2 regions of the Staphylococcus saccharolyticus genome follow, and region 1 is predicted to be linked to the other one. Evidence: riboswitches for the same ligand, from Rfam matches in the RefSeq annotation. Region 1 holds a riboswitch; the other holds the start of a gene.
The links. A riboswitch is a leader RNA that binds a small molecule or an ion and turns the genes downstream of it on or off. The one in region 1 is predicted to bind lysine.
Positions count from the first base shown of each region.

Region 2: linked by a shared signal. The riboswitch ahead of DYE57_RS06840 (aspartate-semialdehyde dehydrogenase) and the one ahead of DYE57_RS05470 (amino acid permease) in region 1 are both predicted to bind lysine.

Region 1 is NZ_UHDZ01000001.1:1,112,716-1,124,377, forward strand. Features, by position in the region: gene thrS (threonine--tRNA ligase) at 146-2,083, shown strand; lysine riboswitch at 2,135-2,310, shown strand; gene DYE57_RS05470 (amino acid permease) at 2,526-4,031, shown strand; ribosomal protein L20 leader region at 4,088-4,211, shown strand; gene infC (translation initiation factor IF-3) at 4,239-4,766, shown strand; gene rpmI (50S ribosomal protein L35) at 4,794-4,994, shown strand; gene rplT (50S ribosomal protein L20) at 5,044-5,400, shown strand; gene DYE57_RS05490 (NUDIX domain-containing protein) at 5,532-6,140, shown strand; gene DYE57_RS05495 (hypothetical protein) at 6,160-7,083, shown strand; gene tig (trigger factor) at 7,248-8,549, shown strand; gene clpX (ATP-dependent Clp protease ATP-binding subunit ClpX) at 8,817-10,079, shown strand; gene yihA (ribosome biogenesis GTP-binding protein YihA/YsxC) at 10,427-11,014, shown strand; gene hemA (glutamyl-tRNA reductase) at 11,184-11,662, shown strand, end outside.
Region 2 is NZ_UHDZ01000001.1:1,370,631-1,382,292, reverse strand. Features, by position in the region: gene DYE57_RS06845 (ABC-F family ATP-binding cassette domain-containing protein) at 1-1,009, shown strand, start outside; lysine riboswitch at 1,237-1,413, shown strand; gene DYE57_RS06840 (aspartate-semialdehyde dehydrogenase) at 1,599-2,588, shown strand; gene dapA (4-hydroxy-tetrahydrodipicolinate synthase) at 2,590-3,474, shown strand; gene dapB (4-hydroxy-tetrahydrodipicolinate reductase) at 3,474-4,199, shown strand; gene dapD (2,3,4,5-tetrahydropyridine-2,6-dicarboxylate N-acetyltransferase) at 4,227-4,946, shown strand; gene DYE57_RS06820 (amidohydrolase) at 5,126-6,277, shown strand; gene DYE57_RS06815 (alanine racemase) at 6,283-7,359, shown strand; gene lysA (diaminopimelate decarboxylase) at 7,360-8,625, shown strand; partial or broken gene DYE57_RS06805 (hypothetical protein) at 8,766-9,534, opposite strand; gene DYE57_RS12840 (ATP-binding cassette domain-containing protein) at 9,777-10,175, opposite strand; partial or broken gene DYE57_RS06795 (Msa family membrane protein) at 10,178-10,593, opposite strand; partial or broken gene DYE57_RS12835 (CPBP family intramembrane glutamic endopeptidase) at 10,599-11,150, opposite strand; gene cspA (cold shock protein CspA) at 11,522-11,662, opposite strand, start outside.

The DNA of each region.
Region 1 (11,662 bases):
ATAGAATGAAGTCTTCGCCTTAACTAGGGTGGTACCACGACTATCTCGTCCCTTGCTAGGGACGAGATTTTTTTGTTATTAGGGTTTTTATCTTATTGATTCAATAAGTCAACGATCAGATGTTTATTAAATAGGAGGGTTTAGTATGGATCAAATCAAAGTTCAATTCCCAGACGGTAATTCTAAAGAATTTGATAAAGAAACTACTACAGAGGATATCGCTCAATCAATAAGTCCAGGATTAAGAAAAAAAGCTGTTGCAGGCAAATTCAATGGACAAATAATAGATTTAACACGTTCATTAGAAAACGATGGGTCAATCGAAGTCATCACTCCAGGAAGTGAGGAAGCATTAGAGGTGTTACGTCATTCTACTGCACACTTAATGGCTCAAGCATTAAAACGTTTATATGGCGACGTGAAATTTGGTGTAGGTCCAATAATTGAAGGTGGTTTCTACTATGATTTTGATATGGATGAAAAGGTTTCATCAGATGATTTTGAAAAAATCGAAAAAACTATGAAACAAATCGTAAATGAGAATCATAAAATTGAACGTAAAGTGGTAAGTAGAAATGAAGCGAAGGAATTTTTCAAAGGTGATCCCTATAAATTAGAACTTATTGATGCAATTCCTGAAGACGAAAATGTAACGCTATATACACAAGGTGAATTCACTGATCTTTGTAGGGGTGTTCATGTACAATCTACTTCAAAAATTAAAGAATTTAAATTATTATCTACTGCTGGTGCTTATTGGCGTGGAGACAGTGACAATAAAATGTTACAACGCATTTATGGCACTGCTTTCTTCGATAAAAAAGATTTAAAAGAACATTTAAAAATGTTAGAAGAACGTCGTGAACGAGATCACCGCAAAATTGGTGAAGACTTAGAACTGTTTACTAATAATCAATTAGTAGGTGCTGGCCTGCCATTGTGGTTACCGAATGGAGCTACAATACGTCGTGAAATTGAGCGTTATATTGTTGATAAAGAAGTTAGCATGGGATATGACCATGTATACACTCCTGTGTTAGCCAATGTTGATTTGTATAAAACTTCTGGACACTGGGATCATTATCAAGAAGACATGTTCCCAGCTATGAAATTAGATGAAGATGAGGCAATGGTTCTAAGACCAATGAATTGTCCGCACCATATGATGATTTATAAAAACAAACCTCATTCATATCGAGAATTGCCAATTCGTATAGCTGAATTAGGTACTATGCATCGTTATGAAGCAAGTGGTGCTGTATCTGGTTTACAACGTGTTCGTGGAATGACTTTAAATGATTCTCATATCTTTGTAAGACCTGACCAAATTAAAGACGAATTCAAGCGCGTGGTTAATATGATTAAAGATGTTTATAAAGATTTTGGATTTGAAGATTATCGCTTTAGACTTAGTTATAGAAATCCAGAAGATAAACATAAATACTTTGATGATGATGAAATGTGGAAAAAAGCTGAAACAATGTTGAAAGAAGCTTCTGATGAACTTGGTCTAACTTACGAAGAAGCTATTGGTGAGGCAGCATTTTATGGGCCTAAATTAGATGTTCAAGTTAAAACTGCTATGGGGAAAGAGGAAACTTTATCAACTGCACAATTAGACTTCCTTTTGCCAGAACGTTTTGACTTAACATATATTGGTAGTGATGGAGAACAACATCGACCAGTAGTTATTCATCGTGGAGTAGTATCAACTATGGAACGTTTTGTAGCGTTTTTAACAGAGGAAACAAAAGGTGCATTCCCAACTTGGTTAGCACCAAAACAAGTTGAAATTATCCCAGTTAATGTTGACTTACATTATGATTACGCAAGACAATTGCAAGATGAGCTTAAATCACAAGGTATTCGTGTTGAAATCGATGACCGTAATGAAAAAATGGGTTATAAAATACGTGAAGCTCAAATGAATAAAATACCTTATCAAATAGTTGTTGGAGATAAAGAAGTTGAAAACAATGAAGTCAATGTTAGACAATATGGCTCAGAAAATCAAAAAACACTTGAAAAAGATGAATTTATTTGGAGTTTAGTAGATGAAATTCGTTTAAAAAAACGTAGATAAACTTGAAAATAGCGAGGATATCGTGTATATTACAGATGAAACAAAATAAAAATTAGAGTTAGAGGTTGCATTTTTAATCAGTAGGTAATCAGAAGTCGTATGGGACATATGTTGAATTAGCGAAAGGTAACGATGCCGAAATAATTATAAGACCATAAATTATAATTGTTGGGACAACTGTCGATAAGAAGTTGTACTGTCACTGAATGTGATGTGCTACCTTATATAGATAAAACCAAGTGGTTGCATATCTTAAAGGTATGTGACCGCTTTTTGTTTGTGCTCTGCGTAAGCGAAGTATGAAAAGTTGATTTGGACATCTGAAGATAAGTGGTATAATATATAAAAAATTTTCATCAAATTCTCATACATTAATAATACAATGTTGGTACACAGAAATATAGTTACATGTTAGCCTCTAAGAGAAGGAAAGGGAGCATCTATGAATAATAGAAATGAAAATCAAAATGGCGGTGTCCAGAGAGCTTTAAAAGATCGTCATATTTCCATGATTGCTATTGGAGGATGTATAGGAACAGGTTTATTTATGACTTCTGGAGGTGCTATCCATGATGCAGGGGCATTGGGAGCTTTAATTGCCTATGCTATTATCGGAGCAATGGTATTTTTCCTAATGACTTCATTAGGTGAAATGGCAACTTATTTACCTGTTTCAGGTTCTTTCAGTACATACGCAACGCGCTTTGTAGATCCCTCTTTAGGTTTTGCATTAGGTTGGAACTACTGGTTTAATTGGGTAATCACTGTGGCAGCTGATGTCACAATCGCTGCACAAGTTATCCAATATTGGACTCCAATGCAAGGTATACCTGCATGGATATGGAGTTGTATTTTCTTAATAATTATTTTTGCATTAAACTCTTTATCAGTAAGAGTCTACGGCGAAAGTGAATATTGGTTTGCTCTAATCAAAGTCGTTACTGTTATTATCTTCATTATCATTGGTTTACTTACTATAGTAGGGATTATGGGTGGAGAGTTCGTTGGCTTTGATACATTTACTAAAGGTGATGGTCCTATATTGGGAGGTAATCTAGGCGGAAGTTTACTTTCAATTTTAGGTGTGTTCTTAGTTGCTGGTTTCTCATTCCAAGGAACAGAATTAATAGGGATTACTGCTGGTGAATCTGAGAATCCAGAACGTGCTGTTCCAAAAGCGATTAAACAAGTATTTTGGCGAATACTATTATTTTATATCTTAGCAATCTTTATAATAGGCATGCTTATCCCATATGATAGTAAAGCTCTAATGGATGGTGGAGACAGTATTTCTACTTCACCATTTACTCTTGTATTCAAAAATGCAGGCTTAGCTTTTGCAGCATCTTTTATGAACGCAGTTATTTTAACATCTGTGCTGTCGGCTGGTAATTCAGGCATGTATGCTTCTACACGAATGCTTTACTCAATGAGTAAAGGTAAGCTTGCTTTTGATTCATTCGGAAAAACTAATAAAAATGGGGTGCCGTACATTTCTCTAATGGCAACTGGATTTTTAGTTGTCCTTATCTTTGCTTTACAACATATTAATGGTGATGCTTATGAGTATATTGTTGCAGCAAGTGGAATGACTGGTTTTATTGCATGGGTAGGAATCGCAGTAAGTCATTTTAGATTTAGACGTGCGTTTGATAGACAAGATTACGATAAATCTAAATTAAAGTACAAAGCTAAACTTTTTCCTTTTGGACCCATTTTTGCGGGTATACTATGTGTGATTGTTATTATTGGTCAGGACGTTGACTTTATTAAAACAGGCGACTTTGATATAAGTCGATTTTTCATAACTTATATGGGGATTCCTGTATTCCTAATTTTCTTCTTTTATCATAAGTTACGATATAAAACAAAAAAAATACCACTTGAAAAAGTTGATTTAAGACAAGATGTTTCTATGGAAGAAATTAGACATCATGATCATAAATAAAAAAGATTTGACTTACATGTTTATTACTGATATGATTAGCGATGTTGAATACGAAACGAACCAAGTAGAAGCACCCGCTTCTCACCTGTAGCGACGCAAAAGCAGTTGGCAGGTTAATCATGTTACACAATAAGTGTGTGGAAGAAGAGCGGGTAGTGATACCCGCTCTTCTTTTTTGCTTGGGACAATTTCGTAAAACTCTGGGAGGTGTCAACCATAGCAAAAGATCAAACTCAAGTTAATGAGAAAATTCGTGCAAAAGAACTACGTTTAATAGGCCAAGATGGTGATCAAATTGGTGTGAAATCTAAACGTGAAGCATTAGAAATGGCTGAACGTGTAGACTTAGATTTAGTTGTTGTCGCACCAAATGCGAAACCACCTGTTGCTAGAATTATGGATTATGGTAAATACAAATTCGAACAACAGAAAAAAGAAAAAGAAATGAAGAAGAAACAAAAAGTCATTAATGTTAAAGAATTACGTTTAAGTCCGACTATCGAAGAACACGATTTCCAAACGAAGTTGAAAAACGGACGTAAATTTTTATCTAAAGGCGATAAATGTAAAGTTTCAATTCGTTTTAGAGGACGTGCAATTACGCATAAAGAAATTGGTCAACGTGTATTAGAAAAATTTGCAGATGAATGTAAAGATATTGCAACTGTTGAACAAAAACCTAAAATGGAAGGGCGTCAAATGTTTATTATGTTAGCGCCTGTCAACGAAAAATAAACGTTAAATTATAGGAGGAAATGAATCATGCCTAAAATGAAAACTCACCGCGGAGCAGCTAAACGTGTTAAAAGAACTGGTTCAGGTAAATTAAAACGTTCTAGAGCTTTCACATCTCACTTATTCGCAAATAAAAACACTAAACAAAAACGTCAATTACGTAAAGCAAAATTAGTGTCTAAGAGTGATATGAAACGCGTAAAACAATTATTAGCTTACAAAAAATAAGATTTAAAACGAAAAGATATGATAGAGACTATCTAAGGAGGAATTTATTATGCCACGAGTTAAAGGTGGAACAGTAACAAGAGCACGTCGTAAAAAAACGATTAAATTAGCTAAAGGTTACTTTGGTTCAAAACATACATTATATAAAGTAGCTAAACAACAAGTTATGAAATCAGGTCAATATGCTTTCCGTGACCGTCGTCAACGTAAACGTGATTTCCGTAAATTATGGATTACACGTATCAATGCGGCTGCACGTCAACATGATATCAGCTATTCACGTTTGATGAACGGCTTGAAAAAAGCTGAAATTGATATTAACCGTAAAATGTTATCAGAAATCGCTATTTCAGATGATAAAGCTTTCGGTGAATTAGTATCTAAAGCTAAAGAAGCTTTAAAATAGTTAATGAGTAAGAGATGACGAGTAAAGTCATCTCTTTTTTTGTTTTCATTTATTTTTTATATTCAATCGCAATGTTAATTAATTTTTGCTAAAATGACTGTTAGAAAAGTACACCTGAAAAGGAGAAAAATATGTCTAAGTTCGATGAACAAATTATAGTAGTAAAAAGAAATATATTATTTGATAATGACAAGAATGCATTTAATGGATTTATGCATAAAAACAATATTAAAGGCAAAGATATTTTTAATGCTTTAAGTGAATATGAAGTAAAAAGACGTGGTGATATGGAAGAAGACCCTTCGTTCAAGCAACTTATCTCATATTGCTTATTAGAAAATGAAAAAGGTGAGATTCTGGTATATGAACGTCTCTCCGGGGGAGGAGAAGAACGTTTACATGGACAATCATCAGTGGGTGTTGGCGGACATATGAACAACGTTGTTGGAGCAGATTCTATTAACGAGGTATTGAGAGTTAATGCGCAAAGAGAACTTGAGGAAGAAGTTGGTCTGTGTCAAGAAGACTCTCAAAATATGGAATATTTAGGCTTCATCAATGATGACACAAATGAGGTAGGAAAAGTTCATATGGGTATTGTCTTTAAGATTACTGTGCATTCAAATGATGTTGAAGCAAAAGAAACGGATACACTTAAAATTAGATGGGCAGAAAAAGGTAGTATCGAATCTTATGATGATTTTGAAACATGGAGTGCGTTAATACTTCAAGACCTGTAAAGATTGGAGTGCGAGTCAATTGTCAAATGTAATACCTTTTCCACAATCTGAAGAAAAATTGCTTAATCAGATTAACGATGCGCAAAGACGTAATGATTTCAATGCAATGTATAATTTATTTCACACATATGAGCAAAATTTTGAATTAAATGAGAAAGTTGCATTAAAAAAATGTTGGATGCTTCTTCAAATGAACTCTTTTTTAGAATTGAGAGAGGAGGCTATTATTTTATTAAAACGTGGATTAAATTGTTATGACGAGTTGATAATTTATTATATTAAAAGTTTAAACGGATTAGGACAGTATTATGAAGCGGTTGAAGTAATTAATCAAATTATTGAAGAAGTAAGAAATCATAAAACGAGAATGGAACTTTTCCCTTTAATGGAATATGCAAAATCAAGATTAGATGTAGATAAACAGACGCTTGCTACATCGTTATCACAATTTGATGAGTTAAGTAATAGAGAACAAACATCGATTGTGCTTCAGCTTATTGATAATGGCTACTATCAATTTAAAGAGACGATAGCCCATTTACTCACAACTTGTGATGTACCTAAAAATACTATAAGTCTTATGTTAGAATTTTTAAGATTTGCCGAATATAATCAATCTCTTATGATAAAGAAGTACAATATAAAAATAAGCGTTGTTCCGACTCAACTTTCAGGATTAGAACACACTAAAATGAAAGAACATGTCATCCCTAACGTGGTTAATAGACTTGAAGAAGGAGCATTACATATCATTAATGAAGCACATCACATCATGAATAACCACTCAATATTATTGTACCCATTACAAATAGAGACTTTATATAATCTTGAGGACTGGATTGATGCGTATGGTGTTTACTTTAAGAATTTAATTGGTATTGAAAATAACGTGAATAATATAAACACATTGGAATTTATTAAATTATTGGATAGTGAAAACTAAAAATTAATTTGTTGCAAATTAAGAAAAAGAATTTTAATATAGAAATTATTAAAAATAACTAAACTTGAAAAGCACAGTGTTTTCAATGTTTGTTTACGCTTTAAACCTATGCTATAATAGGGAAGTTGAAAAAATAAATTAGTCAATCATGGAGGTATTTATACATGACAGCAACTTGGGAAAAAAAGGAAGGTAATGAAGGCGTATTAACTGTTACTGTTCCTGCAGAAAAAGTAGACAAAGCATTAGATCAAGCATTTAAAAAAGTAGTTAAGCAAATTAACGTGCCTGGTTTCCGTAAAGGTAAAGTGCCTCGTCCAATTTTTGAACAACGTTTCGGTGTAGAAGCATTGTATCAAGATGCAGTTGATATTTTATTACCTGAAGCGTATGGTGAAGCTATTGATGAAACTGGAATTAACCCAGTAGCTCAACCTGAAATTAATGTTACTCAAATCGAAAAAGGTAAAGAATTCATTTTTGAAGCTATAGTAACTGTTGAACCAGAAGTGAAGTTAGGTGAATATAAAGGTCTTGAAATTGATAAACAAGACACTGGGCTTACAGATGAAGAATTACAAGAGTCTATTGATCACAGTTTAGGTCATTTAGCTGAAATGGTTGTTAAAGAGGATGGCGTAGTTAAAAATGGCGATACAGTAAACATTGACTTCACTGGTTCGGTTGATGGCGAAGAATTCGATGGTGGTCAAGCAGAAGGCTATGATCTTGAAGTTAGTTCAGGGTCATTTATTCCTGGATTTGAAGAACAATTAGAGGGAATGAAAGTAGACGAAGAAAAAGATGTAGTTGTAACATTCCCTGAAGAATATCATGCAGAAGAATTAGCTGGAAAAGAAGCGACTTTTAAAACTAAAGTCAATGAAATTAAATTTAAAGATGTTCCTGAACTTAATGATGAAATTGCAAATGAACTAGATTCAAATGCCGAAACAGTAGATGAGTACAAAGAAAACTTACGTAAACGTTTAACTGAACAAAAAGTTACAGAAGCTGAAAATACTGAGAAAGAAGAAGCAATTAATAAAGCTACTGAAAACACTACAATTGATATTCCAGAAGCAATGGTTAATACTGAACTCGACCGTATGATTCAAGAATTTGGTCAAAGAATTCAACAACAAGGTTTAGGTATACAAACTTATTACCAAATATCTGGTCAAAGTGAAGATCAACTCAGAGAGCAAATGAAAGATGATGCAGAACAACGTGTTAAAACTAATTTAACATTAACTGCAATCGCTGACGCAGAAAACATCGAAGTGTCTGATGAAGATATTGACAAAGAATTAGAAAAAATGAGCGAACAATTTAATATTTCAGTTGAAGATATTAAATCTACATTAGGTAATACTGACGTCGTTAAAAATGATGTTCGTATTCAAAAAGTAATTGACTTATTAAGAGACAATGCTAAATATGTAGAAGCTAAAAAAGAAGACTAAAATAATTAGACTTCCGAATTGTGACAATAAAATATTAGTAAGTAAATCTTTGACTATAAAGATTATTGAAAAAAAATAGGCTCAGTTGGAATTAGTTTTTATTTCAATCTAAGTCGAAATTGTAGGGGCGGGACCGTGAAATCATTCGAGTAGAATAGAATTTCTGTCCCGCTCCATATTGTTTAAGCATTTAAATTGTAAAGTGATTAAGTTGCATTGTAGAATGCAATTTAGTATAGTCTTTATGGAATAGGGGTGTAAAAAAGAATGTTCAAATTCAATGAAGATGAAGAAAACTTAAAATGCTCTTTCTGCGGTAAAGACCAAGACCAAGTTAAAAAATTAGTAGCAGGAAGTGGAGTATATATTTGTAATGAGTGCATAGAATTATGCTCTGAAATCGTTGAAGAAGAATTAGCACAAAATACGTCAGAGGGATTAACAGAACTACCAACTCCTAAAGAAATTATGGACCATTTAAACGAATACGTTATTGGCCAAGAAAAGGCTAAGAAATCATTAGCAGTTGCTGTTTATAATCACTATAAACGTATTCAACAAATTGGTCCTAACGAAGATGACGTAGAGTTACAAAAAAGTAATATTGCGTTAATTGGTCCCACTGGTAGCGGTAAAACTTTATTAGCACAAACATTAGCTAAGACATTGAATGTGCCGTTTGCAATCGCTGATGCAACGAGTTTAACTGAAGCTGGATATGTAGGCGATGATGTAGAAAATATCTTGTTACGTTTAATACAAGCTGCTGATTTTGACATTGATAAAGCAGAAAAAGGTATTATTTATGTCGACGAAATTGACAAAATTGCACGTAAATCTGAAAATGCTTCAATTACTAGAGATGTTTCTGGTGAAGGGGTACAGCAAGCGCTACTTAAAATCCTTGAAGGTACAACTGCAAGCGTGCCTCCTCAAGGTGGTCGTAAACATCCAAACCAAGAACTAATTCAAATTGATACAACAAATATTTTATTTATTTTAGGCGGTGCTTTTGACGGTATTGATGAAGTAATTAAACGTCGATTAGGTGAAAAAGTTATTGGCTTTGCTAGTAATGAAGCTGATAAATATGACGAAGAAGCATTACTTGAGCAAATCCGTCCTGAAGATTTACAATCTTATGGTTTGATTCCAGAATTCATTGGTCGTGTACCTATCGTTGCTAATCTTGAAACATTAGATGTAGAAGCGCTTAAAAATATTTTAACTCAACCGAAAAATGCTCTAGTTAAGCAATACACTAAAATGCTTGTGCTTGATAACGTTGATTTAGAATTTACAGACGATGCTTTATCAGCAATTAGTGAAAAGGCTATAGATCGTAAAACAGGTGCACGTGGATTGCGTTCAATTATTGAAGAAGCGTTAATTGATATCATGTATGATGTTCCTTCAACAGAGAATGTAAGTAAAGTTGTTATTACAGCTCAAACAATAAATGAAGAAATTGAACCAGAATTATATGATACTGAAGGCAAACTTGTAAGTGAAGGTAAAACTTCTGCATAAAATTTATAAATAGACATGTTACGGTGTAGTGATTCTCAAACTGTCCGCAAAGTTTATAGATTTGTGGACAGTTTTTTGCTCTTGTTTTTTCGAAGTTTAATCTTGTTTTAAATTCTCTGCTTACCGTTCCTATTTTCTTATAAACAGGGGACAAAGATTGTCCAATTTAATTCCACTATTTCATAATGACGTCACTTACAAAGTACTCATGTTAATTTCTTAATTCAATCATTTAATGATAGCAAAATTTATACTTAGACAATGACCATTTAGGGTGTCATATCGACATACAATCGTTTATAATGTTAAAGTTAATCTAAACAATATAGGAAGAGAAAGGATCTAAAATGAATATTAATCCTAATCATATTGATTTAATTATAAGTGCTGTACAAGAATCACAATATCCTGAAACAGAATTATCAGAAGTTGCATTAAGCGGACGTTCTAATGTAGGTAAGTCAACATTCATTAATAGTATGATTGGTCGTAAAAATATGGCACGTACATCACAACAACCAGGTAAGACGCAAACTTTAAATTTCTATAATATTGATAATCAACTTATATTTGTTGATGTTCCTGGATACGGATACGCTAAAGTAAGTAAAGTTCAAAGAGAAAAATTTGGAAAAATGATAGAAGAATATTTAACTCAACGTGAAAGTCTACAGCTTGTCATACAACTTGTTGATTTAAGACATGACCCTACAGAAGATGACGTGTTAATGTATAATTATCTTAAACATTTTAATATTCCTACAGTGGTTGTGTGTACAAAAGAGGATAAAATTGAAAAAGGGAAAGTAAAAAAGCATATTAAAAATATAAAGGAGAAGTTAAAACTTGAGCCGGTAGATAGTATTATAAGTTACTCCTCTATCAACAATAATAAACAACAACAAATATGGTATTTAATTGCATCTTATTTATAATTATTCAAAGAAGAAGTTACGTTACGCATGTATTAAAGCTAATTGTTGTTTTTTTGACGAAAATTTGAAAGTAGATTATAATCTTTCTAATTTATTTGAGCAATCCACTTAAACGTGTTCACAAATGTGTTATACTTGTCTTATTGTTAGTATATGGAGGGCGTTATAAATGCATTTTATTGCAATTAGCATAAATCATCGTACTGCTGATGTAGCACTAAGAGAGCAAGTTGCTTTTAGAGATGATGCCTTACGATTAGCCCATGAAGATTTATATGAAACGAAAGCGATATTAGAAAATGTCATATTATCTACATGCAGTCGTACGGAAGTATACGCCGTTGTTGATCAAATTCACACTGGACGCTATTATATTCAAAGATTTTTAGCACGCTCGTTTGGATTTGAAGTAGATGATATTAAAGAAATGTCAGAAGTTAAAGTGGGGGACGACGCAGTAGAACATCTATTACGTGTCACTTCTGGTCTAGATTCAATCGTACTAGGTGAAACACAAATATTAGGTCAAATGCGTGAAGTGTTTTTCTTAGCGCAAGATACTGGTACGACTGGAACAATCTTTAATCATTTATTTAAACAGGCAATTACTTTTGCTAAGAGAGCACATAGTGAAACTGATATTGCAGA
Region 2 (11,662 bases), 260 kb from region 1:
TGATAATACAGTTATCGTTGTTTCACACGACCGTCATTTCCTAAATAATGTATGTACACATATTGCTGATTTAGATTTCGGTAAAATTAAACTTTATGTTGGAAACTATGATTTTTGGTATCAATCTAGTCAATTAGCTCAAAAAATGGCTCAAGAACAGAATAAGAAAAAAGAAGAAAAAATGAAAGAATTACAGGATTTCATCGCGCGTTTCTCAGCTAATGCATCTAAATCAAAACAAGCAACAAGTCGTAAGAAACAATTAGAAAAAATTGAGTTAGATGATATTCAACCATCATCAAGAAGATATCCTTATGTGAAATTCACACCTGAACGTGAAATTGGGAATGATTTGCTTACTGTTGAAAATCTTTCTAAAACAATCGATGGTGAGAAAGTGTTAGATAACATTTCATTCACAATGAATCCTAATAATAAAGCGATTCTTATTGGAGATAGTGAAATTGCAAAGACTACATTATTAAAAATTTTAGCTGGTGAAATGGAACCTGATGAAGGAAATTTTAAATGGGGTGTGACGACATCATTAAGTTACTTCCCTAAGGATAACTCTGAATTTTTTGATAATGTAAATATGAATTTAGTTGAATGGTTACGTCAATATGCTCCAGAGGATGAGCAAACTGAAACGTTTTTACGTGGTTTCTTAGGTCGTATGTTATTTAGCGGTGAAGAAGTTAAGAAAAAAGCCAGCGTGTTATCTGGTGGTGAAAAAGTTCGTTGTATGCTTAGTAAGATGATGTTATCGAGTGCAAACGTACTATTATTAGACGAACTCACAAATCATTTGGATTTGGAAAGTATTACTGCAGTGAATGATGGTTTAAAATTATTTAAAGGTTCAATCATCTTTACTTCATATGATTTTGAATTTATCAATACGATTGCCAATCGTGTCATTGATTTAAATCAACAAGGTGCCTTATCTAAAGAGGTTCCTTATGAAGAATACTTGCAAGAAATTGGTGTTCTACAAAGTAATCAGTAATAAATAGTTTTATTTAAACATGGTCTTAGAAGATTAGATTCCTTTTAAGGTCAGGTTTAATTTTATTTGTATTCGTTATTTTTGACTCATCTTTTGTAAGTGTATTGTATAAAAAGTGATTTTTAATAATAAAATACACTTAAATTTTCTGTATATTTTTAAAAATCTAACATTTTGGTTTACAGATATATGTGCTCTATGTATAATGAAACCATATCAATTAAATAAGATTTAGATGAGGCGCATCGATCATGAGTAAATTTTAGAAAATTGTCTGCTAGCAACTGAAATTGAAAGGGTGAGATGCCGAAACAACTCATAATAGCAGTTATGGGTCGTTGGACTTTATGGTTAAGAGCTATAAGTTTGTCATTATTTTTAAATAATGGAGTGCATCACTTGTACATAAATGTAGAGCAAGTTCGCTCATTCCGAACTTGCTCTTTTTGTATACTTTTGTCATTGATGCTGAAAATGGTCAAAAAGCGGTCGAAGAATTATACAGTGCTTTCGATATTTAATAATCATGTGATATATTTATTATAAATTTTCAAAATATTACCAATATTACAAATGGAGTGACTTTATTATGACAAGATTAGCAGTAGCCGGAGCAACAGGATTAGTAGGAACAAAAATGTTAGAAACTTTGGATCGTAAGCATATTCCTTTCGACGAATTAGTGCTTTTCTCATCAGCGCGTTCATCTGGCAAGCAAGTAGAATTTCAAGGACAAACATACACAGTTCAAGAGTTAACAGATGAAGCAGCAAGTGAACATTTCGATTACGTGCTAATGAGTGCTGGAGGAGGTACTAGTGAACATTTCGCCCCACTATTTGAACAAGCGGGTGCAATTGTAATTGACAACTCAAGTCAATGGAGAATGACGGAAGATGTAGATTTAATCGTACCAGAAGTTAATGAACCTAAATTAACACGTGGAATCATTGCTAATCCTAATTGTTCAACAATCCAATCTGTCGTACCACTTAAAATTTTACAAGATACATATGGCTTAAAACGTGTTGCTTATACAACATATCAAGCTGTTTCGGGTTCTGGTATCAAGGGTAAAAGAGATTTATCTGAAGACGCTAACTGTAAAGCACCAGAAGCTTATCCTCATCCTATTTATAACAACGTTTTACCTCACATCGATGTTTTTCTAGAAAATGGTTATACCAAAGAAGAACAAAAAATGATTGATGAAACAAGAAAAATTTTAGACGATAAAGAATTGAAAGTAACTGCCACTTGTGTACGTGTACCAGTTCAAGACAGTCACAGTATTGAAATTGACGTTACTTTAGATAAAGAAGCTAACGTTAAAGATATTCAAAAATTATTTAATCAAGACGACAGGGTTGTTCTTGTAGATAATCCAGAGAACAATGAGTATCCTTTAGCAATTCATTCTACAGGTAAAGATGAGGTCTTTGTTGGTCGTATCAGAAAAGATGATTCATTAGACAACTCTTTCCATGTATGGTGTACATCAGACAATTTACTTAAAGGTGCAGCATTAAATGCAGTTCAAGTACTAGAACAAGTTTTAAAAATGAAAGGAGAACAATAATATGACTCACATGTTTGAAGGCGTTGGCGTAGCACTAGCTACACCTTTTACAAATAATAAAGTTGATTATGACGTATTAGAAAGACATGTACAATTTTTATTAGACAACGATACACAAGCTATTATAGTTAACGGAACTACAGCAGAAAGCCCTACTTTAACTGATCAAGAAAAAGAACAAGTGCTTAAAACTGTTGTAAACATAGTTGATAAACGTGTTCCTATTATTGCTGGCACTGGTACTAATAATACTCAAAAATCAATAGAGTCATCACAAAAGGCTAAAGAAATTGGTGCAGATGCAATTATGCTTATCACACCTTACTATAATAAAACGAATCAACGTGGCTTGATTAAACATTTTGAAACAATTGCAAATGAAGTGAAATTGCCAGTTGTATTATATAACGTGCCTTCTCGTACGAATATGACTATTGAAGCGGAAACTGTAGAAACGCTTAGTCATAATGAATATATTGTTGCTCTTAAAGATGCGACGAATGATTTCGACTATATGGAAGAAGTTAAAAAACGTATTAATGAAGATGATTTTGCTTTATATAGCGGTAATGATGACAATGTTGCTGAATTCTATCAACGTGGGGGTAAAGGCGTCATTTCTGTTATTGCAAATGTTATTCCAAAAGAATTCCAAAATTTATATGACGCAAAACAAAGTGGAGAAAATATTTCAAGTCAATTCGAACTCATCGATCAATTACTCAATTCATTATCAGTTGATGTTAACCCTATTCCTATAAAAGTGTTAACGGCTCATCTAGGATTTGGTAAATATGAAGTACGATTACCTCTTGTACCTTTAGAGGATGCAGAGCGCAAAGTTTTAGAGCAAACTTACGATCAGTTCAAAGCAGGTGAACATTAATGAAGATATTACTTATAGGCTATGGTGCGATGAATCAACGTGTAGCAAGATTAGCAGAAGAAAAAGGACATGAAATCGTTGGCCTGATTGATCGTTCTCCAAAAGATTCGACGCCATATACACATTATGAAAGTATTGCAAAAGTGCAAGATGTAGCAGATGTTGCCATTGACTTCTCTAATCCAGAACTACTATTTCCATTATTAGATGAGTCGTTTAATTTACCATTAGTGATTGCTACAACCGGTGAAAAGTATACACTCATTCAAAAATTAAATCAATTAGGTCAGCATATGCCAGTATTCTTTAGTGCAAATATGAGTTATGGTATACACGCACTCACTAAAATTTTAGAAACTGCGGTTCCCCTACTTCAAGATTTTGATATTGAACTAACTGAAGCCCATCACAATCAAAAGGTAGATGCTCCTAGTGGAACATTAGTGAAGCTATACGACGTCATCAAGGAACTAAGAGATTCAGTGACACCCGTTTATGAGCGTCATGAGAAAACTGAAAAGCGTTCAAAAAATGAAATCGGTATTCATAGCGTTCGCGGAGGCACAATTGTTGGTGAACATGATATTTTATTTGCTGGTACTGATGAAATAATAACTATATCACATAAGGCGCAATCTAAAGATATTTTCGCTAATGGTGCAATTGGTGCTGCTGAAAAATTAATTCATAAAGATAACGGATATTACACATTTGATAATTTATAAACTTTAAACAAAGGAGAAATTCAAATTATGGTACAACATTTATCTGCTCAAGAAATTGTTCAATATATTAGTGATGCAAAAAAATCTACACCGTTAAAAGTATATGTAAATGGAAACTTTGAAGGTGTGACATTTTCAGAAAGTTTTAAAATATTTGGTTCAGAAGAATCTAAGGTGATTTTCTGTGAAGCGGATGACTGGAAACCGTTTTATGAACAACATCAATCTAAAATTCAAGATGTAGAAATTGAAATGGATCGACGCAATTCAGCAATTCCACTTCAAGATTTAACAAATACGAATGCACGAATTGAGCCTGGTGCTTTTATTCGTGAACAAGCTATTATTGAAGATGGTGCAGTTGTAATGATGGGTGCAACAGTCAATATTGGCGCAGTTGTTGGTGAAGGTACAATGATTGATATGAACGCAACTTTAGGAGGCCGAGCTACTACTGGTAAAAATGTTCATGTAGGCGCCGGCGCAGTGTTAGCTGGAGTCATTGAGCCACCTAGTGCTTCACCAGTTATTATTGAAGACAATGTTTTAATTGGAGCTAATGCAGTTATTCTTGAAGGTGTGCGCGTTGGTGAAAGCGCAATTGTAGCTGCTGGTGCAATCGTTACTCAAGATGTTCCAGCTGGTGCAGTAGTTGCTGGTACACCTGCTAAAGTCATTAAACAAACCTCAGAAGTTGAAGACTCTAAACGTGAAATTGTCTCAGCTTTAAGAAAGTTAAATGATTAATGGATAGTTATTGATGAGTCGTTTTCAAATAAATGAATGATTAAGGTTGAAGCAAATGATTCAGATGAACACGCATGTTAGGAAGTTCACTTATTTGTTTCACCTTTTTATTATAAGAAGAATGAACAATGTTTTAATACATAATAAATGAAATCAATTTTATATAAGGGATGATTAAGATGAATGAATTAGAATTTGTTACAAAACATAGAAGACATTTACATCAAAATTCAGAATTAAGTTTACATGAATTTGAAACTACAAAATATATTACACGGTTTCTTGATGATTTGGGTGTCCCATATGATTGCCCTCTCGACACTGGAGCAATTGCATATTTAGAAGGTAATAGCAATCATACAATCGCCTTTCGTGCTGATATTGATGCCTTACCTATTTTTGAGGAAAATAACATCGATTATAGAAGTAAGACGGATAATGTGATGCATGCATGTGGACATGACGGTCATACCTCAGCTTTAATGTTGTTTGTAAAACGTTGTAAAGCAATGGCCGATAAAGATGAGCTACCTCATAATGTAGTGTTTATCTTCCAACCTGCTGAAGAAACTGGCGGTGGTGCCAACCGTTTAATTAAAGCTGGTGCCTTTAAGAAATATCCCATCGAAGCAGTATATGGTATTCATGTAAATCCATTTACAGAAGAAGGCAAAGTTGTTATTCGGGATGAAGAAATAACGGCGAGTGCGACTGAATATCGTTTTTACTTAAATGGTTTGTCTAGTCATGTCGCAGATAAAGAACAAGGACATTCTTGTGGTGAAGCACTGCAACATGTTTTAGCACAAGTAGGACAAATTCAACAGTACCATCTTAATGGATTAAAACGAAATATTGTTCATATGGGTCACTTTGAAGCTGGTGAAGCTATTAATACTGTTCCAAGTCACGGTTATCTAGAAGGAACGATTCGTACCTATGATCTAGATGATCTTATTGTAGTTAAACATCAAATGAATAAAATTGCTGAAAGTGTGCAACTTCTTTTTAATGTTGAGTGTCAAGTTAAATTTGAAGAAGGTTATCCACCTACTATAAATAGTCCTAAGCTACGAGAAAGCGTTGAAAATGCATTAAAAGGCGCTAATTTAGAAGTCATCGATAAACCTACACCATTTTTATTTGGCGAGGACTTTAGTTTTTATGGTCAACAACTCGCACCTTCATACTTTGCGTTTGTGGGTACTCAAAACAAAGATAAAGGTTTTGTTACAGGATTGCATACATCTCATCTTAATTTCGACGAAAAGGTATTGATTGATGTAGCAAATTATTATGAACAAATATTAAGTAATTATAAAGAGGTGTAAGTGAATTGACAGCAATTTGGTCAGTAGATACAGAAGCGTTTTATCAGAATGCTGTAAAAGTTAGAAATAATCAATCTTTAATGGCAGTAGTTAAAAATAATGCATATCATTATGGGTTAGAATTTGCAGTTAAAGAATTTTTAAAAGCTGGTATTCAAACATTTAGTACAACTTCTTTAAAAGAAGCTGTTCGCGTCAGAGAGATAGCACCACAAGCGACAATCTTTCTTATGAATGCAGTTTATGATTTCGATACTGTTAGAAAGTACCAAATTCATATGACACTCCCCTCTTTATCGTACTATTATGATCATAAAGACGACTTGAGCAGTATTCATGTGCATTTAGAGTTTGAGAATCTTTTACATCGTTCAGGTTTTAAAGATTTAAATGAATTTCATGAAGTATTGGAAAATGATGCTCAAAATAAAAGTGAAAATAAAATGATCATTTCAGGTTTGTGGACACACTTTGGTTATGCAGATGAATTTGATGTACTGGAATATGGTATTGAACGTGAAGCTTGGTTGAATATTCTAAATATATTACTTGATGAAGGTTATACATTTGATATGATTCATTCTCAAAATAGTGCTAGCTACTATCGTGAAGGTCAAATCGTCCTTCCTCATCATACTCATGCTCGTGTCGGTATTGCATTGTATGGATCTAGACCTTATAGCAAATTGAATAAGTCTGAAATTCAACAATCTCTCACAGTTAAAAGCAATGTTATTCAAGTGCGCGAAGTAAATAAGGGAGATTATTGTGGATACAGCTTCGCATATGAAGTGACAAAAGATTACACACATTTAGCAGTTGTAGACGTTGGGTATGGTGATGGTATTCTAAAATCTAGAGCCCAACACGAAGTACTCATTAATGGTAAACGTTATCCTATAAAAGCTTTAATGATGAGTCATATGTTTGTTGAAGTTGATGATGAAGTTCATCCACAAGATGAGGTAGTATTATATAATAACGACATACGCATTGATGAATATACATTCAAAGGTGTAGGCGCTAACTCTGAACAACTTAGTGCTATGAATCACGATTCTCTAATAAAGGAGTACATATAAATGGCGGTCAAATATAATGATTATGGCGAATTAACTATGGAAGGTACAAGTTTAAAGACTGTAGCACAAAGTTTTGGTACCCCTACTATTGTTTATGACGAAGATCAAATTCGTACCCAAATGCGTCGATATCATGATGCATTCAAGAAAAGCGGTTTAAAATATAATATTTCTTATGCTTCTAAAGCATTTACTTGTATTCAAATGATTAAATTAGTTCAAGAAGAAGATTTACAATTAGATGTCGTATCAGAAGGAGAACTATATACGGCCTTAGAAGCCGGATTTGATCCTAGCCGTATTCATTTTCATGGTAATAATAAAACAAAACGTGAGATTCAAAATGCATTGGAAAATGATATAGGATATATAGTTGTTGATGCATTAGAAGAAATTGACTTAATAGATAAATATGCAAGTAAAGATGTAAATGTAGTTTTAAGAGTGAATCCAGGTGTAGAAGCACACACTCATGAATTCATTCAAACAGGACAAGAAGATAGTAAATTTGGCCTTTCAATTAAACATGGATTAGCACTTGAAGCAATCCAAAACATCAAAGCTTCTCAGCGTTTAAATTTAAAAGGTATTCATTTCCATGTGGGATCACAAATTGAAGGTACTGAAGCTATGATTGAAACTGCCAAACTTGTATTAAAATGGTTAACTGAAAATGATATACAGGTTGAATTACTTAACATTGGCGGAGGTTTCGGTATCAAATATGTAGAGGGTGATGTGAGCTTCCCTATTGAAACAGGCATCGCTGAAATTGCAGATGCAATTAAAGAAACTGCACAGCAATTAAATTATGTCATCCCTGAAATTGGTATTGAACCTGGTCGTTCAATTGTTGGAGAAGCAGGTATTACTTTATATGAGGTTGGAACGATTAAAGAAATACCTGGAGTGAATAAATATGTGTCTGTTGATGGTGGTATGAGTGATCACATTCGTACAGCTTTATACGGTGCACAGTACGAGGCTTTATTAGTTAATCGTCATGAAGAAACTGATGATACGGTAACGATTGCCGGAAAGTTATGTGAATCTGGTGACATTATTATCAAGAATGCCAAATTACCATCATCGGTTAAACGTGGTGACTACTTAGCTATCTTATCTACAGGTGCATACCATTATTCTATGGCTTCAAATTATAATCAAATGCAAAAGCCATCAGTATTCTTCTTAAAGGATGGTAAAGCACGAGAAGTGATTAAACGTCAATCTTTAAGACAGCTAATTATTAATGATATGAAATAATAATAAAAATGAGTGAGGAAAAAGCTCACCTACTATATTATGATTTTAATTTAATTAAAAACGATTTGCAAAATGCCCTGGATAGGTTTAACCATCATCAGTTCAGGGCATTTTTATAATTAACTTAAATTAAACAAGATTTAAAATTGAATTTTTCTGAATATCGTAATTGTTAAAAAATAAATAATTATTATATAAACTATAGTAATAGTGCTCATTACTGATACGTTGAAAATAAAACTATTATCGCTATCTAAATTTGTAAATTATGAAGGGAAAAACTTGATTTTATTAATATTGTCAGTAATCTTTATGAGCACATAACATAAAATCATACTTATAATAGTTATTCCAGAATTAAATCTGACAGAAAAAATAACGACATAAAATGTTAAGAATAAATCAGTTAAAAAGATTCCAAGAAGATTTAAGATTAGAGTATGATTTAATTCTGAGTTATTTAACAGAAAAGAATGAGATGAGTATTCATAATTGTTAACATAAAACAAATAAACTTCTAACGTTGTGATAATAATAAAATGGATAAGAACATGAAATAACTAGGAATAATAGATATTAATTTAGAATTAAAAATTTTGTAACGACTTTGATCCTTATAAAATAATAGTCTTCCTGTGCTAATTTCGTTGTAAAATGATAAAGATGCTAAATATTCAACAATTATAAGTGATAGCATAGCTTTTTGTTGGGTGTCATATATTGCGTTAAATAGTTCTAAAAAACTTACGCTATTCGTTTGTGTTGCTGATAATGAAGGGAAATTACTATTAAGTAATTCAGCTAGAAATATTAAAAGAGGATAAAATCCGAATTAATAATTGTTATTGAATTTCCGTCAATTTTTTTGATGAAATTGAAATTAGCTTTTAGTTTTAAGGCATTGGTTATAGAATTTTTGAATATTAACTTCTGAGTGATTATTTTATTATGTAAGTCAATTTCTTTAATTTGGTGGTTTTCTAATAAAAGAAATCTATCACAATTTTAACTGATGGAAATTAAAAATAAGGTGTTTTTTTCTTTTGAAAACTTTTCAATTATATTATTTAATTCCCTTACTCCTAACAGATCTAGGCCTAAAAATGGCTCATCTAGTATAGCTACTTTTGGTTGAGTAATTAAACAACTAGCTAAACAGAGTCTCTTTGTTTCATTCCATATGAAGAATTTTTAACTTTCTTATCATTATCTTCTAAACCTACTATGTTAAGCATTGTTTGGATTTCGCTTGAATAGCTAATCTTATTATTAATTTTTAGGTAATTTTCAATATTTTGTCTTGCATTTAACTCTGGGTAATATATTTGCCCTATCATAAAAGAAAAATCTTTAATCATATTGTGGGAGTCATCTATATCCGTATTTTTAAAATAAACATTTCCTTGAGATGGTAATTGAGTTTTAGCTATTAGTTTCATTAATGTTGATTTTCCAGCTTCACTAGAACCTATGAGCCCCACCATTTCACTAGCTAATAATTTGAAATTAACATCACATAGTACTTTTTTTCTTAAAAGATTTATATACATTTCTAAATTCTAGCATTAATTTCGTCTGTTTTATATTTTTTATATTTAATAAAAAATACAATCAATTGAGGTATTAAATAAACAAAAAAAGAAGATTATGTGAGATAATTCAAGCATATTTGGAGAAATTTTAATTTCAATATCACTTCTAGTGATTTGTGCTCTATCGATGTAGGATAAGTAACCATCAAGATGCATTATATATACTATAGATAATGTAAAAAATTAGGTTTTTAATTACATTTAACTATAAATATAGCTTCATTTTTGAAGAAAAAGCAATTAAGATAGCTGATGTAATAGACGGTACTAAAATAATTAATAAATTTGCCAAGTAAACATCAATATGTAATTCTAAAAGTGCTAAAATTGAGAAAAATACAAAGTTTAAAAATAAGGACAATAATATCGACTTCATGAATTTCACCTCATTACTACAGTTAAAATGTTATATATCCAATGAATGATAATTGAAAAACTAATTTTGAATTTATATCTTATAACATACAGAATTATACTTGAAGGAAATCTTACTAATAGATTAGATACCAGCGACTCATTAAGATGTAAGATTAATGCAAATAGTAGAGAACCAATAAAAATAGGAATTATTAAACTGAAGCTTTTTAGCAAAATGTTAAATATTACTTTCCTAAATAAAAATTCTTCCATTAATGCTATAAAGAAATTAAATGAAAATAACTGATAATCATCAACATAGACTAATAAAATTAATAAGACTATAAAATATGAAAGTAAATTTTTTAGATAACAATTTAAGTGGATCAGTTTTATAATTAAATATTGAAGAGAGATAAATAGGTATTAGTATAAAACTTAATAAAATAGCAAGAATCAGCGATAAAAATTCGGAATATTCGGATGATTTAAAGTATACTAATATTCTTATGCTTATGCTTATACTATAATGATAATTATTGTTATGAATAAATTAATTAGCTTTAAATTTATCATTTAATGAAACGACCACGGTAACCAAAAGAAAAACGACCAATTAAAACTTTTAATAATTTAAAATGATTTGGCATAATATTGTCTACTTCCCCTACTTATCAATTAAATTAAAAAAAAACAATTTTATTATTTAATTGATAAAAATATATTGAGGACTATTTTATTAAGAAAGATGTTTAGAGAGTTTAATTTTAAAAAACATAGGTATACCAAAAATTATTATTTATTCAAATTAATAATTTTTGGTATTGAGCATAAAAACAGAAAGAAATTAATTTCGATTTCTTTCTGATATACTATATGTATTAATATAAAAAACACCCTACTGCTTTGTAAGGTGTTAGTTAAAGTCAATTACTACAATCTATTTATTATAGTTTAACAACGTTTGCAGCTTGAGGACCGCGATCGCCTTCAACTACTTCAAATTCAACTGATTGACCTTCTTCTAATGATTTGTAACCATCTTGGTTGATTGCTGAGAAGTGTACGAATACGTCGTTTTCTCCTTC